3 regions of the Flavobacterium lipolyticum genome follow, and region 1 is predicted to be linked to each of the others. Evidence: riboswitches for the same ligand, from Rfam matches in the RefSeq annotation. Region 1 holds a riboswitch; each other region holds the start of a gene.
The links. Region 1 has a riboswitch for cobalamin ahead of LNQ34_RS01755 (TonB-dependent receptor). Riboswitches for the same ligand answer to the same signal wherever they lie in the genome.
Positions count from the first base shown of each region.

Region 1 (5,670 bases):
ATTTCTTCACTTACTGCCTGAATGATTCTTAAGTTAGCCTGATGAGGGATTACCCAGTCTACCATATCCGGAGTCAATGAAGCTTTTTCCATTAGTTCTTTCGAAGTACCGCTCATGTTTCTCACAGCGTGTTTAAAAACGGTTCTTCCTTCCTGATGTACAAAGTGCTGTTTGTTTTGAATGGTTTCTTCTGTTGTGGACAAAAGGGAACCTCCGGCACGTACAGAAAGGAATTCAGCACCTGTTCCGTCTGTTCTGAAAATATTTTGATGAATACCGCGTCCGTCTGTAGTAGGTTGTAAAAGTACAGCACCTGCACCATCACCAAATAAAATGCAGCTGTTTCGGTCTTCATAGTTCACGATCGAACTCATTTTATCGGCACCAACTACGACAACATTTTTGTATCTGCCGCTTTCAATAAAGCTTGCGCCTACCGAAAGTGCATATAAAAAACCACTGCAGGCAGCGTTAAGGTCAAATCCCCAGGCGCTTTTCAGTCCTGCTTTTTCGCATACCAAACTGGCAGCGGGAGTAAGAATATGATCGGGTGTTGATGTGGCGAGTATAAGGCAATCAATATCCAGAGGATTTATATCATAATTTTTTATTAAATCTTTAATGGCGAAAGAAGCCATATCTGAGGTTGCCAGTGCCGGGTCATCCAATATTCTTCTTTCTTTTATGCCTGTTCGAGAGGTAATCCACTCATCTGTTGTATCTATTCTTTTTTCTAAATCAGTATTGCTTAAAACCGTTTCCGGTACATATCCTCCAATAGCAATAATGGAAGCCTTTGTTGTATTCATTGAATTTTTTGTTTCTCTTTTAGTGTTCTTTTAATTTTGACTTTCGGCCCAAAACCTTTCTCCAGTCCATTTTACAAGAGTTTTTCGAAGAATATGTAGTACGAGGGGCATCTTCATTTACAGGGGCGCAATTTAACAAATATAAAGACGCAAAAATCTCGGGATTTGTTAATTTACTTTTAATATTTCTGTTTCACTTCATTATTAATAAAATCAAATCCTGTTTTGAATGATTTTGTTTCAGTTCTTCAATGTTTATAAAAAAGCAATCCAACTGAACTTATTATTAGTCGCAATAATGCTTTTTTGTTACAGTTCAGTTTAAAAAAGTAAAGAATATTTAAGATAGCATTCTTTTAATAAATGAATAAGATTTGGTCTCATTCATTGTCAAAAGTGTAATATGAACTAATTAACTCTTGTTTTTATAAAGATAATTCTATCTTTACGGCCAGATTAAGGTCTGTTTTTTCTTTAGAGAAAACAGTTAAAAGGGAATCAGGTGTAAATCCTGAACAGACCCGCTACTGTAAGTTCTGTAAAAGTCTTTAACGTTACTCATGCCATTGTCCCGCTTTGCGGGATGAGAAGGCTGTTTAAAGATGGAACAAGTCAGGAGACCTGCCGGAATCACATAGTTTAAGACTTTCGTGGAATAAAGTTGAACAACAATAAACGGACCCGTTATTTTGTAATGGGATCCTGCCTTATTGCTTTTTTGACGATCACATCCCGAAGTTTATTTAATTAAATCAGTGATGTGTAAAACCAGAAAATTACTTTTATTTCTTTTCGTATTGTTAGCTCCCGTCGTACTTCGCTCACAGACTACTAAGGACAGTCTGAGGGTTTTGAAAGAAGTACTGTTAAAAGCAAAACCTTATCAGGAAGTGATTCCCGTACAAAGCCTCTCAGGAGTACTGCTTGAAAACTTAGCCAGCCACAATGTTGCCGATGCACTTCGTTATTTTGCCGGAGTACAAATCAAGGACTATGGTGGTCTGGGCGGACTTAAAACGGTGGATGTACGCAACATGGGAACGAATCACGTGGGTGTTTTTTATGACGGAATTCAGTTGGGAAATGCACAAAATGGAGTTACGGATTTAGGAAAATACTCTCTCGATGATATGGAATCTCTCACCATGTATAATGGTCAGAAGAGCGAAATATTTCAGTCGGCTAAAGACTTTGCAGCAGCTTCTACTATTTATTTGCGCACCAAACGGCCTGTTTTTGAGAATAACAAAAAGACCAATTTCTTACTTCGGTATAAAACCATGTCCATCAATTACAATGATCTTTCTTTCAGATTGGAGCATAAATTAAGTGATAAAGTAAGCTGGAGTGCCAGTTCTGAATACATAAAATCTAACGGAGAATACAAATTCAGATACAAAAGAAACAATCTCGACGGTACTGTGGCCTACGATACCTCAGCCACGAGACACAATAGTGATATAGAAGCATTTCGTTTCGAGTCTGGTCTGTACGGGAAAATAAAAAATGGTACCTGGGATGCCAAAGTGTATTATTACGGTTCCGAAAGAGGAGCACCTGGAGCTATTGTAGAAAATAAATTTTCGGATGGTTTTAGACAGTACGACAAGAATTTTTTTGCGCAGGGGACCTTTATAAAAGACCTTAGCGAAAGATATAAATTTCAGGCTAAGGCAAAATATGCTTATGATTATACTCATTATGTAGCCAGAGACACCACCAGTGTACTGGGTGAAGTGGTTACCGAAGGCGCTCAATCTGATGATAGTTATTACCAGCAGGAATATTATTTTTCAGCAGTCAATCTGTACAAGATTTTACCCACCTGGGACGTTTCGTTGTCAACTGATTTTCAGTACAACCGCCTTAATGCAACCAGAAAAGGCATAAAGACCCTGTTCTCTTATCCGGAGCGCTACACCGCTTTGTTTGCGCTGGCAAGTTCCTACAGACGGGATGGTTTTAAAGTTCTGGGCAGTGTTGTGGGAACGCACGTGCAGGAAGAAGTGCGTTATAATGCCAAAGCTCCCGATAAAACAGAATTCACTCCCGCCCTATTTTTGGGTTACACTCCTTTTAAAGCGTACGATTTTAATGTAAGAGCTTTTGCGAAACGTATGTTCCGAATGCCCACTTTTAATGATTTGTATTATACGATGGTCGGTTCCAGTACCTTAAGGCCCGAATACATGAATCAATATGACATTGGATTTACCTACAACATACCAATGGAGAAAGGTTTCCTGGATCAGTTTTCTCTTCAGGTCGATGGATATTATACCAATACAAAAGATAAAATAATTGCCGCTCCAACTGGAAATTTATTCCGTTGGATGATGACCAATATCGGGCAGGTGAAGGGAAAAGGAATAGAGTCGGCTGTGGATATGAAAATGCATTTCGGCAAAGTAAATCTGACTACTCATTTAACCTATACGTATTCAGAGAGCAGAGATTACACCAAGTTTGCCGGTTTGGAATTATCCTCTTACGGAGATCAGATTCCTTATACTCCCTGGCACAGCGGATCAGGAATTCTAAATGCAGATTATAAGTCATGGAATTTTAACTACAGCTTTATATACGTTGGAAAACGATACAATGGAAATGTAAACAATATTAAAATTAATGAAGTGCAGCCTTGGTACACCCATGATTTGGCGGTTCAAAAAATGTTCTCCTTTCATCAGTATAAAATAAAAGGAACGATCGAATTGAACAATGCCCTTAATCAGCAGTACGAGGTAATTTATAATTATCCGATGCCGGGCCGTACTTTAAAATTTATAATCAGTATGGCACTATGAAAAAGAGAAGTACCCGATTCCTGCTTAGTTTATTTGTTGCTCTTCTTTTGGTTTCCTGTAGAGAAGAAGAAACTATTTTTCCCTCTTCAGATAAAAGTGTTGCCGCACCAAGAAGCGATGGCAACATAGAAGGATTTTACCTTTTGAACGAAGGTAATATGGGAATGAACCGCGCTAGTATTGACGTGTTCAATTACAGAACAGGGAATTATACCACCGATATTTACTCCGAACGCAATCCAACAGTAGTAAAAGAACTGGGCGATGTGGGTAATGATATAAAAATTTACGGGAGTAAAGTGTATGCGGTAATCAACTGCTCCAATAAAGTTGAGGTAATCGACAAATGGTCCGCAAAACGAATCAAAAAAATAGACATTCCGAATTGCCGATATGTCGCTTTCTACAAAAATAAAGCTTACGTAAGTTCGTATTCAGGCCCTGTTGCTATTGATCCGAATGCCGAAATTGGATTTGTAGCTGAGATTGATACGACATCCTTAGAAATCAAACGCAAAGTGACCGTTGGTTATCAGCCGGAACAAATGGTGGTGCATAACGGAAAATTGTATGTGGCTAATTCAGGAGGTTACAAAGTACCTAATTATGACCGTACCGTATCCGTTATCGATCTTGAAACCTTTACCGAAATAAAAAAAATTGATGTGGGGATTAATCTTCATAGCATGCAGGTAGACAGCAGAGGTGATATTTATGTGAGTTCCAGAGGCGATTATTACAACACACCGTCTAATCTTTTTGTGATTGATACGAAGACGGATGAAAAGAAAATGAAGCTTGATATTCCCGTTTCGGCAACCTGTCTGGTCGATGATTTGCTCTACTATTACAGTGTTTCATGGAGCTATCTGACCAACAGTAATAAGGTTACGTACGGAATATTAGATACAAAGACCAAAAAAGTGATTAACGATAAAATCATTACAGACGGCACTGATAAGCATATCATGATTCCTTACGGTTTACAGGTAAATCCCGAAACGAAAGAAATATACATTACCGATGCCCAAAATTATGTAGTAACAGGCTACATCTACTGTTTTACTCCCGAAGGAAAATTAAAATGGAAAACTACAGCCGGTAATATTCCGGCACATATTGCTTTTATAACTAAAAAGTGAAATGTAAAGGGTGAAGAGTGAAGGGTGAAGAGTGAAGAGTGAAGAGTGAAGATTGAAGAGTGAAGGGTGAAGGGTGAAGGGTGAAGAGTGAAGAGTGAAGAGTGAAGAGTGAAGAGTGAAGAGTGAAGAGTGAAGAGTGAAGAGTGAAAAGTGAAGAGTGAAAAGTGAAAAGTGAAGAGTGAAGGGTGAAGGATGAAGAGTGAAATGTGAAGGGTGAAGAGTGAAGAGTGAAGAGTGAAGAGTGAAGAGTGAAGAGTGAAGAGTGAAGAGTGAAGGGTGAAGGGTGAAGAGTGAAGAGTGAAGAGTGAAGAGTGAAGAGTGAAGAGTGAAGAGTGAAGGGTGAAGGGTGAAGGGTGAAGGGTGAAGGGTGAAGAGTGAAAAGTGAAGAGTGAAGGGTGAAGAGTGAAGGGTGAAGAGTGAAGAGTGAAGAGTGAAGGGTGAATAGTGAAGAGTGAAGAGTGAAGAGTGAAGAGTGAAGAGTGAAGAGTGAAGAGTGAAAAGTGAAGAGTGAAGGGTGAAGAGTGAAGGGTGAAGAGTGAAGAGTGAAGAGTGAATAGTGAAGAGTGAAGGGTGAAGAGTGAAGGGTGAAGAGTTAAGGGTGAAGAGTTAAGGGTGAAGAATTATATGTTACGCCCACTGGAAATTTATTTTGTTGTACCTCAACAATCATGTGTCATTAAAGAATAAAAATAGAAAAATATGAAAAGAGTCCCTTTTGCACTTTTAAAGAGTACGCTAGTATTAACCCTCTTACTGGGATTTATTTCCTGTGGAACCGATCGGGAAGATGATTCTGGAAATCAAAATCAGGGAGACGTATTAAAAGAATCCTATACCATTGACCGTTTTAAAGTGCTCAATATTGATTTAAAATTAAATAGTAATTCAAAATTAACCTGGAGTATTAAAGAT
Region 1 is NZ_JAJJMN010000001.1:406,954-412,623, reverse strand. It holds gene LNQ34_RS01760 (beta-ketoacyl-ACP synthase III) at 1-809, opposite strand, end outside; cobalamin riboswitch at 1,252-1,452, shown strand; gene LNQ34_RS01755 (TonB-dependent receptor) at 1,568-3,616, shown strand; gene LNQ34_RS01750 (YncE family protein) at 3,613-4,758, shown strand; gene LNQ34_RS01745 (cell surface protein) at 5,458-5,670, shown strand, end outside.

Region 2 (5,670 bases), 420 kb from region 1:
AAAATCAATTGTGGAAGACCTTGCGAGAAAAGGTTCCAATTGTATTGGTTTTGGTGAAATGGGAATTGGAAACACCTCTACTGCCTCGGTATTGATGAGCCTTCTAACCGGATTCTCTATCGAAGAATGCGTAGGAAAAGGAACAGGTGTTGAAGATGAAAAATTACTGCAAAAACAAAACTTACTGCGAAAAGCTATTGAAAATTATACCGGTCCGGCCGAGTTAAAACAGCAGCTGGCCTACTTTGGAGGTTTTGAAATTATACAAATTGCCAGCGGAATGTTAACTGCTTTTGAGAACAACATGCTCCTTCTGGTGGATGGTTTTATTTGCAGCACTGCTTTCTTAATTGCTTCAAAAATAAATCCTGCTATTCATAAAAATGCGGTCTTCTGTCATTGTTCTGCCGAGAAAGCGCATCAGAAATTATTAGATTATTTAAATGCAAAACCTATTCTGAATCTGGATTTACGTTTGGGTGAAGGTACAGGCTGTGCGATTGCCTTTCCAATTCTGAAATCAGCTGAAGTTTTTCTGAATGAAATGGCCAGTTTCGAAAGTGCGGGAGTGAGTAGGAAATAGTTTTCAGTCTCAGTTTATAGTTTTATCCTTTAATTTTGCCCTAATCAATTATCTTAAATGAAAAAAGAACTGCATATTTTCTTTACTTGCTTAATGTTTTACTCCAGAATCCCGTGCCCTAAAAACATCAATCATGATCCTGACTATTTAAATAAGGCAACACGCTATTTTCCTTTCATTGGCTGGATTGTTGGGAGTATTTCCTTTCTGGCTTTTTATCTTTTCTCGCTTTTTCTATCTATTGAAACCGCAGTACTTTTGGCTATTATCGCCTCAATTTTAACCACGGGAGCTTTTCATGAAGATGGTTTTGCTGATGTTTGTGATGGTTTTGGAGGCGGCTGGACCAAAGAAAAAATTCTGCTTATCATGAAAGACAGTGCGATTGGAGCCTACGGAGCTATCGGTTTGGTTTTACTATTTCTATTAAAATTCAAACTGCTTTCAGAATCCATTTCACTTTTTACCACTAACATTTTTCTAATTTTCCTTTTGTTTATTTCGTCTCACTCCTTAAGTCGTCTTGCAGCAATATCTATTATTTTTACGCACGAATACTCCCGCGATGATGCGACGAGTAAAAGCAAACCTATCGCTAAGAAACACAGTTGGAAAGAAATTACAGGTTCGTTCTTCTTCGGACTAATTCCATTATTGGCATTTTCATTTTTTCAATCTGAATTTCTTTTGGCAATTATTCCGGTATTCATCATGCGTTATTTTTTAGCCCGCTATTTCCAAAAATGGATTGATGGTTATACGGGCGACTGTCTGGGAGCAACGCAACAGGTTTGTGAAGTTATTTACTATTTGAGCATTCTTTTGATATGGAAATTTATCTAGTTCGTCATACCGAAACAACCTGCGCAAAAGGAATCTGCTACGGTCAGACTGATGTAGATTTGGCTATTCCATTCGAGGAAATCTTTAAGGATATTGTCTCGCAATTACCTCCTGAGGCCCTACTCTTTTCAAGTCCATTGAAACGTTGTACCCTACTGTCCCAATACATCCAAAATACTGTAAAACCTCTTTCCTTTGTTATGGACGATCGTCTGATGGAAATGAATTTTGGCGATTGGGAATTGAAAAACTGGGATGCAATTCCTGCGGAAGAACTTAATCCCTGGATGGAAGATTTTGTCACCACGCAAGTCCCAAACGGCGAATCTTTTACAACACTTCACGAAAGAGTGGGTGCGTTTTTACAGGATTACGTTTTCAATCAAACTGCTCCTGTAGTCATTGTCTCACATGCAGGTGTGATCAGAAGTATTTTATGTCATCAGTCCGGATTGCCTTTAAAAGACGCTTTTACCAATAAAGTCGCATTCGGACAGGTTATTAAAATAGTGATTTAAATGATCATTTGTTCAGAATCCCTCTCTAAAACGAAAACAAATTTGAAAATTCAATAATTTTAACTTTATCTTTGCAGAAAATTAAGGTTGTGTTCATTCATACACATTAAAAGGGAATCAAGTCATAAATCTTGAGCTGTACCCGCAACTGTAAGCTTTGTTCTGAAAAGAATGCTTGTTGTTAACTACAAAACCACTGCTCGCTCTGACGAATGGGAAGGTAAACAACAAGACGCAAGCCAGGAGACCTGCCTTTGTAATCAATATCGAGCTCTCGGGAAAAAGAGTGTAGAAATTATGACTTTAAAAAAACTTTTTGCTCTTTGTTTCTTATTGTTGTGCCAGATTACCGTGGCGCAGAGCGATTCTATTACGAAACTTAAAACAGTAGTCGTTTCTGACGCTAATCTTAAAAAATACTCCAATTCACAATCGGTTTTAAAACTAAATGACTCTGTTATTGGCAAGAATGAAGCCTTATTAACGGATTTGTTAAACTTTAATTCGACCATTTATTTTAAAGAGTACGGCCGCGGAATGCTTTCTACAGTTGCTTTTAGAGGTACAACATCATCGCAAACGGCTGTAATCTGGAACGGAATCAACATTAATTCCCAAATGAACGGAAGTACTGATTTTAATACCATTTCCGGATCCGATTATAATTCTATTAGTGTAAAAGCAGGAGGAGGAAGTGTTATTTACGGCAGCGGAGCCGTTGGAGGAACCGTACACTTGAATACGGATCTCGCTTTTTACAATAAATTTGAAAACAGTTTAAGATTGGATTACGGAAGTTTCAATACTATCGGGATTAATTATAAAACAAATATCTCCAATAAAAAATGGAGTACTCAAATTGGTTTTTCCAAAAACAGTTCTACAAACGATTATAAATATCTGAACCAATACAACTGGAAAGGCGAACAGCGTTGGAATCAAAACGGTCAGTATGATGTTATTACCCTAAGTGCTAATGCAGGATATAAAATCGATGCCAAAAACAGTTTAAAGCTATATACCCAAACTTCAAACACGGACAGAAATACTTCATTGGTTTCGGAATCTGAAACTAAAAGCAAATATGTCAATGGCTTTAATCGGAACTTATTAGAGTATGATGGTGATTTTGGCAGATTCAAAACCAATTTCAAAACAGCCTATATTTTTGAGAATTATAAATATTATGCCGACAATTCCAGCAATATTTATACCTACGGAAAAACAGAAAGCCTGACTACAAAAACCGATTTAGGATATCAGTTATTAGAATCGCTGCAAGTAAATGGTATTCTGGACTACAACCGAACTAAAGGATACGGAAGTGGTTTTGGTGATAATGTTAGAGAAATAAGTTCTGCGGCTTTACTTATAAAACAAGAGGTTTCTCCAAACTGGAAAAACGAATTTGGGGTTCGTAAAGAATTTACAGACAATTATAAATCTCCGGTACTATTCTCGGCAGGTTCTTCTTATCAGTTTGGGAAACTGTACAATTTAAAATTGAATGTATCCCGTAATTTCCGAATTCCAACTTTCAATGATTTGTACTGGGAACAAGGCGGAAATCCTAATTTAAAACCGGAGAGTTCTTATCAGGCCGAAATTGGAAACGTTTTCACCATTCAGAACTTCTCTTTGACTCAGACTTTTTATTATATCAAAATAAAAGATTTATTGCAGTGGGTCCCGGGAGCTAATGGTATCTGGTCACCGCAAAACACAGACAAAGTTAATAGTTACGGCGCCGAAACACTATTGAGTTGGAAAAAGAGTTTTGGCAAAAACAACCTGACTGCAAATGCGACGTATGCCTATTCAATTTCAGAAAATGTAGAAACCAAAAAGCAATTGTTTTTTGTTCCTTTTCATAAAGTAACCGCTGCCATCGCTTACTCAAGAAATAACCTATCAGCCCATTATCAATTTCTTTATAATGGCTTTGTGTACACACAAGCTGACAATGACCCCGAAAAAATCGTATCGGCTTACACCGTTTCTAATATTGGTGTAGACTACGATTTTAAATTTTTATCTTCTTTCAAAGTAGGTTTTCAGGTTTTGAATGTTTGGAATACCTTCTATCAAAGTCTGGAATACCGACCAATGCCCGGAAGAAATTATAACCTGTACTTAAACTTTAAATTTTAAAATAATGAAACTAACTAGATTATTCTTACTAGCATTAAGCGCATCGCTTTTTGTTTCTTGCTCTAATGACGACTCTGATGGACCTAAAGGAGTTTATGATAATGGCGTTTTCATCTTAAATGAAGGAAACTTTACTGACGGTGGTTCCGTTTCTTTCACATCTGACGATTTAAATACTTTCACGAAAGATGTTTACAAAACTGTAAATACGAGCGATTTCGTTGGAAAATATCTTCAAAACATCTTTTTTGACGGAGACAAGGCTTATATTATTGCCGGTGGTTCAAATGTTATTAATGTAGTAGACCGCTATAGTTTTAAGCTGATTGCAAAAATTGACACCGGACTTGCTAATCCTCGCTATGGTGTTGTTAAGGATGGCAAAGCTTATGTAACTAATGCTAATACCTATCCTAGCTACACTGACCCGGAAAAAAACCCTAACGCCAATATTGACGATTATGTTGCCGTAATTAATCTGAGTACAAATACTGTTGAATCTAAAATCGAATTGAAAGGTACAGGAAACAGAATTGTGTTAGATAATGGAAAACTATACATCACTGAGCCAAATAACAGCGACAAGTTGTTGGTGGTAAACATTACAACCAAAACAGTAGAAACTGTTACTATTGGTTCAGATGCAGATTCTATTGAAGAAGAAAACGGAGTTCTTTTTATCCTTAGAAAACCTTACGGTGCTGCCGGAGAAATTGTAAAAGTAAAAATTTCAGACAAATCTGTTTCCAAAATTGCTTTGCCTGCTAATTTAGGAAATGCTGGTCAATTAGATATTGAAGGTGGTAAGATTTATTATACTGCTTCAAGTTCTGTTTATGTTATGAATACTACTGCTACAACAGCTTCTACTACACCAATCTTAACTTCTCCTGTAGGTTATTTATACGGATTTGCAGTAAACGATAATCGTATATATCTTGCTGACGGAGGTGATTTTAAATCAAACAGCAAAGCTTACATCTACAATTTAAGCGGAACATTACAAAAAGAATTAACAGTTGGTGTTGGACCAAACGGTTTTTATTTCAATGATTAATTCCAGTAACTCGTTTGGATTATGACATAAAGAAGGCTTTCATTTCTGAAAGCCTTTTTTATTATTTCAATGCTCGTAAAAGTCCTTCCGGAGCTTTATCAATATACATTTGATTTTTAATTCCGTCCATTGCTTTAGCATCTGTAAACGCTTTCAATACTACCCCACTGTCGTCTCCTGCTTTTTTCGCACTGATTCCTGTTATTTGAGATATTGCTACACTCAGTAACGGTTCATTTGGATCTCCCAGAACTCCTAAGTTTGTAATGCGCTCTAATTTTTCATACGTTGGTTTCAAACCGTCTGTGTATTCTCCAAAATCAGATGCATTTACAATTTTTAAAACTAAAGGCTGCATCGCATACTTATGATTTGGATTACGGTTCGTTTTTCCAAAAGTTGGAGAATCATATAAGGTTACTGATCCTACATTTTTACCAACAGTAGTCTCTCCTACCTGAACTACAGAGATATAAGGCACCAAACCGTTTATAACCAATTCACTTGCTGATGCTGTA
Region 2 is NZ_JAJJMN010000001.1:822,896-828,565, forward strand. It holds gene cobT (nicotinate-nucleotide--dimethylbenzimidazole phosphoribosyltransferase) at 1-583, shown strand, start outside; gene LNQ34_RS03620 (adenosylcobinamide-GDP ribazoletransferase) at 641-1,426, shown strand; gene cobC (alpha-ribazole phosphatase) at 1,411-1,944, shown strand; cobalamin riboswitch at 2,012-2,214, shown strand; gene LNQ34_RS03630 (TonB-dependent receptor plug domain-containing protein) at 2,242-4,095, shown strand; gene LNQ34_RS03635 (YncE family protein) at 4,100-5,152, shown strand; gene LNQ34_RS03640 (S41 family peptidase) at 5,214-5,670, opposite strand, start outside.
Region 2: it holds a riboswitch for cobalamin, as region 1 does, so the genes downstream of both, LNQ34_RS03630 (TonB-dependent receptor plug domain-containing protein) here and LNQ34_RS01755 (TonB-dependent receptor) in region 1, are expected to answer to the same signal.

Region 3 (5,670 bases), on a different contig from region 1:
ATCATTGGTTGTTTAAGTGCTAAAAAAGCCGTAGCTCCTTCACTGGGCACCTTGAGGGTTGATTCGGGTATTTTTGGGACCTTATTATTTATGGTCATTATGATTTTAACCGTAATGTCCATGTTTATTGTTTTTGCATTAGGACCTGTACAGGAACATTTGCTTTTGGTTTAGAGAAATTAAACAAACTCTATTCATCCTGACTTTTCAGAATAGGAACACATAATCGGCCCATACGATTTTATGAAAAACTCCAAACTCCGGCAAATTTTAGCCGGAGTTTGGAGTTTATATTTTGGTTATTAATTACCGCTATTCCCAGTCGCGACTGTCTTTGGCATTAATCCCCCATCTTATCCCAAGTAGAGAGACTGTTTCGTCGTTTAAAGCAGATTCAAAGTTTTTTCCAAAACCGCCTGTCACATAAAGATTGTCAGACACTTTGTACTGAACAAATCCAACAGATCTGTAGTTTTTACCGTCTCCATTTCGTTTAATATATTCATAACCTACAGAGATTTTATTCCAATCAAACTGTGCTTTTGAGCCGATATCAAAAAAATTAGTTTGGTTGGTGAACTTTTTACTTTTTGAATCGTAGTCTGTATTATCCTGTATGTATCTGCAGAATCCATATAGCTTTAAATGCTCGTCTCCCTTGCCTAATGTAAAAGTAAGGGTAGACCATGCACCAAAACGACCAGATTGGGACTTGTTGAAATCTTTTGCTGGCATTAGCATACTATAAGCCGATGCTATATCAAGTGTTAATAAAGGAGCTTTAAGGATATCTGAAAAATTCTTTGCTTCGATTCCTGATTCGTTTTTAATTAGCTCCTCTAATACTTCTTCGAAGCGAGCATTATATTTTTTTGCTTCGTCTTCGTCTTCGCCTATCTCATATCCTTCTCTTTCCATTTGATCGTTAGCTAATGCTATAAGTTTTTTTAATTTTTGGCGCATTGAAGCATATTTTTCTCTCATGTCTTCAGATGAGGCATTATACAGTGTGAAAACATTAAATTTAATTCCGACCGCTACTTTAGCAATAGAATCATTTTTACTATATGCTCCGGAAACCGAAGGCATTTGCATTTTTTGCATGGTAAAAGATTTGATCTCTTTTGTTTTGGTTCCTAAGCCATAGTACTCGAGTCCTCTCATGTTCGATGAGAATAAATTACCGTCGAAGGAGATACTCTCCAGACTTTCTGTATTAATATTGAATTCTTTAACATCCGGATTTGATGATATAATAGCTGCAGAATTGTCTAGTAAAGCCAAAGCGGTTGAGTTGAGTATTTCTACTTTTTTTAAATCAACCTTTTGGATAGATTGTGAAAAAGAAGAAAAGCTAATTAGGAAGGTAAGTATATTTAGTGTTCTCATACAATATCAATTAAAGTCACAAAAAAAACGAGACTTCCACTCTCTATAAAAGTTGGTCCAAGTCCAAATCCTTTAAAATTGCTAGTTTTAGCATCACAGTTGTTCGTTATAGTATAATGAAACTGAAGTTTCTTTGCAGCTGTTTTAGCTTGATCGAGCCCTCCCGGCATTGCCTCATAGGTTAAATAATGTCTAAGATAAAGTGTTCCCTCGTGATGTTGAAAAGCTGGGGTTAAAGGGATGGAACCATCAGTCAGGTCTTCTGGTGTACTAAAGATAGCTTTGCTAGTTTTTTTGCCATTGTTTAAACCTAGGTAAACTTCTGTATAAAGTTGTTCAAAGCCAAAATTATTCTGGATAGTCGATTCAAGCTTTATTTCAGAACACCCGTTTGATTGAAACTCTTTTTTCATAATGATAAGATTTAAGTTATTATTTGTTTTTTGGTGGAGTAATTTAATTTTTGATTGTAATCTATAAGGGTTGTTATAGTTTCAAAAACCATTATAAAATTAGTACTTGGGTACTGATAATTTTAGCGTATAACTACGTGATTTAAGGGGTAAAATCTGAATAAAAAAAAGAAAAAATATTTTTTAAAGTTACACTCTGGGATCAACTAATAAAATCAAAATTCTAAGAGTGTTTAGGACAGATATATTGGAATTTGGAATTTTTTATTCAGAATTACGCTATTGTAAAAGATAGTTATATCTTTGCGCCAGATTTTGGTCTGTTTTTTCTTAAGAAAAAATGGTTAAAAGGGAATCAGGTGTAAATCCTGAGCAGACCCGCTACTGTAAGTTCTGTATAAGTCTTTAAACGTTACTCATGCCATTGCCTCGCTTTGCGGGATGAGAAGGCTGTTTTAAAGATGGAACAAGTCAGGAGACCTGCCACAATCACATAGTTTAAGACTTTCGTGGAATAAAGTTGAACAACAATAAACGAACCTGTCATTTTTTATGACGGGATTCTCTCTTATTGCTTTTTTGATTTATACATCCCGGAGTTTTCTTAATTCAATTAGTGATGTATCATACAAAAAGAGAATTCTTATTGATTGTTATCGTTTTTGCTTCTATGCTGCTTCAGTCGGGAGTGTTGTATAGTTGCTTTTTCTCTTTGAGACCATCATCTCTGAAACGGAAATCGGTATGGAGTCGGGATTTTTTGAATGCATTATGTGTCGGTTTCTTCCCTTATTTTAATCCTGTTCTAATAGAAAATCATCTCAATTCCAGGGACGTTTGGCGGTGCCGGATTGTGTACGCTTATAAGGATAACATTGCGCTCTGTTGAAGGCTTTTAATTAAAACTTCTTTGGTTATTCCTTCATTTTCTCCTGCTTTTACTACTACCAACCTAAACAATACCACATGTACCATCCTATTTTCAAAAACTGCCAATCCTTATTGTTGCTTATTGCAGTACTCTCCTTAACCAATTGTTCTGATGATAATGCATCAAATGAAAATAGCAATCCGACGCCTGTTAGTTCAGATTTAGCTTTTAGTATGCAGAGATTTACAATTACGACTTTAAATCCAACGATCAGCGCAACAGCAGAAGCTACTTACAATTGGACCATCACAAAAGCATCTTCAGAAAGTTATGCACTAAGTACTACTACAGCAAAGGAACTTTTATTTGCGGCAGCAGAAGCAGGAGTCTATGAATTGGCCGTTACTGTAAATGACAAAGGAAGTGTACAAACTCAAAAAGTAGTTGTTACCGTTACAAAAGAAACGAAGGAGTATAAAACCTATATCTCAAAAGTATTTGAATTTAAACCGGCACCCGGGCAGTTTGTAAACGATCTGCCTATTGCTAATGACGGAGATACTCCTGAAAGAATTTTATCAAGAGCCAATACTTATCTGGCTAAGAAAACCGGTGATCTGGTTTCATTGGGGGCTTTTGGCGGTTATGTTGTTTTTGGATTCGATCATACCATTGTTAATGTTAAGGGTAAACGTGATTTCAGAATTCTGGGTAATGCATTCTGGGCAGAGGCTAATCCAAATCCGAACAGTACCATGCGCGGCGGAAGCAGTGAAGCAGGAGTAATTATGGTTGCTTACGATACAAATAAAAACGGACTTCCGGACGATCAGTGGTACGAGATAGAAGGCGGTGGGCATAAGATGCCAAAAACGATTCAGAATTATGAAATAACGTATTACCGACCTGATCCCAATAAAATTCCGGTGTCGGGCGGAACTACAGGTACAGTAGGTTTTGTTGATATGGAGTATATTTTATGGAAAGACAATCAGGGGAAAAGTGGTTATCTGGTTCAGAATAATGCTTACAATCATTCTTTAGATTACTGGCCAAAATGGCTTAAAGACCAATCTTCTATCACTTATAAAGGAACAAGACTATCCGATAACGCAGTTGATGAAAGCGGAACGGGAAGTTATTTTGTGCAGTATGCTTTTTTATACGGATATGCAGATAATGCTCCAAACAATGATGATGATTCGGCCATAGATATTAACTGGGCTGTGGACGAAAAAGGAAACAAAGTAATGCTTCCCGGAATCGATTTTGTGAAAGTGTACAATGGCCTTAATCAGCAGGCGGGATGGCTCGGAGAAACTTCGACAGAAATAATGGGGGCGACAGATTTGCATCTTTCAGGAGAAAGCATTCCTACGCGATAACCCATTCAAAAGTGTATTAAACTAAATTATTATATCAGGAATTATGAAAAAAAACTTTGCCCATTTATTATTATTGGCTTTTGCAGCGGTATTTACCGGATGCAGCGATGACGATAAAAATGATGCCAACTCTGGAGAAGGACTCGCCATACCAATAGCAGTAAAGCTTCAGGATAAATTTGAAGTAAACACCTTTAAAGTTTTGAATATTACAGCTTCAGCTGAAACCAGTAATCCAAATTATCAATGGGTACTTAAAAAAAATCCGGTCAATCAGACTAAAGATTCGATTGTAGGAACTACAAAAGATTTACGATTTGTGGCTTTATATCCCGGTGCCTATGAACTAACCTTAAATGTTACTGAAGGAGATAAAAAAGGGACAAGTGCCACCATAGTGAATGTGATAAATGAGACTCAAAATTACAATCCTTACATAACAAGTATTCAGGATTTTAATCCGGCACCCGGAATGTTTGCCAATGATTTATACAAAGACGGATTTGTGAAAGCAGATGTTATGAGGGTAGCATTGGGAAGAATTAGCGAAACCAGCGTTGGTTATCCAATCGATTTAGGAGGTTTTGGAGGTTCAATTGTGGTTGGATTTGATCACATGGTAGTTAATCTTTCAGGAAAAAAAGACTTCAGAGTTTACGGAGCAGATTTAACGGATAAAGCCAATCCTCCGGCTCCGGGTTTAATTTATGTTGCTTATGATAAAAATGGCAATGGAAAACCCGATGAAGACGAATGGTATGAAATCATAGGAAGTCAGCATGCTAAAGAAAACACGGTTAAGAATTTTAAAATTACCTACTATAAACCTGCGGCCGGTAAGAAAGTAGTAGTAAGCGGTCCAAATGATCCTTTTTTAGATCGTGAGCATCTTTATTGCGAGAACAACCAATCTCAAACCTACTTTTTACCAAGGTCTAAAACTAAGAAAGAGTATTATCCAGCCTGGGATACTCAAAATACAGCTGTTTACGAAGGAACGAAGCTAAACGTAAATTTCGCAGCAGTACGTCCGGGGCAAACTACCTTATGGAATTTTGAGGCTCCGGAATGGGGATACGTAAATGCCAAAAGCCCTGATATTGATATCGACTGGGCGGTAGACAAGAATGGAAATAAAGCAAATCTTCCAGGAATTCATTTTATCAAAGTAGTGAACTGTGTCAGCGAACCAATGGGACTTTGCCACCAGCAGTCGTCTATGGCTACGCGATTCTCAGGAGCTGCAGATCTTCAAATAATTAAAAAATACAATCTAAAAAAGTAAGAAGAGAAAAATATGAAAAAGTTTATAAAATATAGTTTGTACCTCGCCATTGTTTGTTCTTTTTACAATTGTAGCAATGATGATGCAAAGCCGGAGCCTGTAATTGAAGAACCTAAACCGGAGCCGATTAAAGATCCAACTCTTACTATAAAATTGCAAGCAGATTTTACAACGGAGCGATACAACGTTGTAGCGATTGATCCGGAAGTAACGATTGAAAATGCAAATGGTGCTGTTGCCCAATACAAATGGACTTTAAAAGTAACCGGAAAAGACGGAGTGGCTAAAGATTCTGTTATCGGCGACAGTAAGACCTTGAAGTTTATA
Region 3 is NZ_JAJJMN010000002.1:798,575-804,244, reverse strand. It holds gene kdpA (potassium-transporting ATPase subunit KdpA) at 1-174, shown strand, start outside; gene LNQ34_RS20010 (hypothetical protein) at 313-1,389, opposite strand; gene LNQ34_RS20005 (hypothetical protein) at 1,386-1,802, opposite strand; cobalamin riboswitch at 2,102-2,304, shown strand; gene LNQ34_RS20000 (cell surface protein) at 2,769-4,058, shown strand; gene LNQ34_RS19995 (hypothetical protein) at 4,102-5,343, shown strand; gene LNQ34_RS19990 (hypothetical protein) at 5,356-5,670, shown strand, end outside.
Region 3: it holds a riboswitch for cobalamin, as region 1 does, so the genes downstream of both, LNQ34_RS20000 (cell surface protein) here and LNQ34_RS01755 (TonB-dependent receptor) in region 1, are expected to answer to the same signal.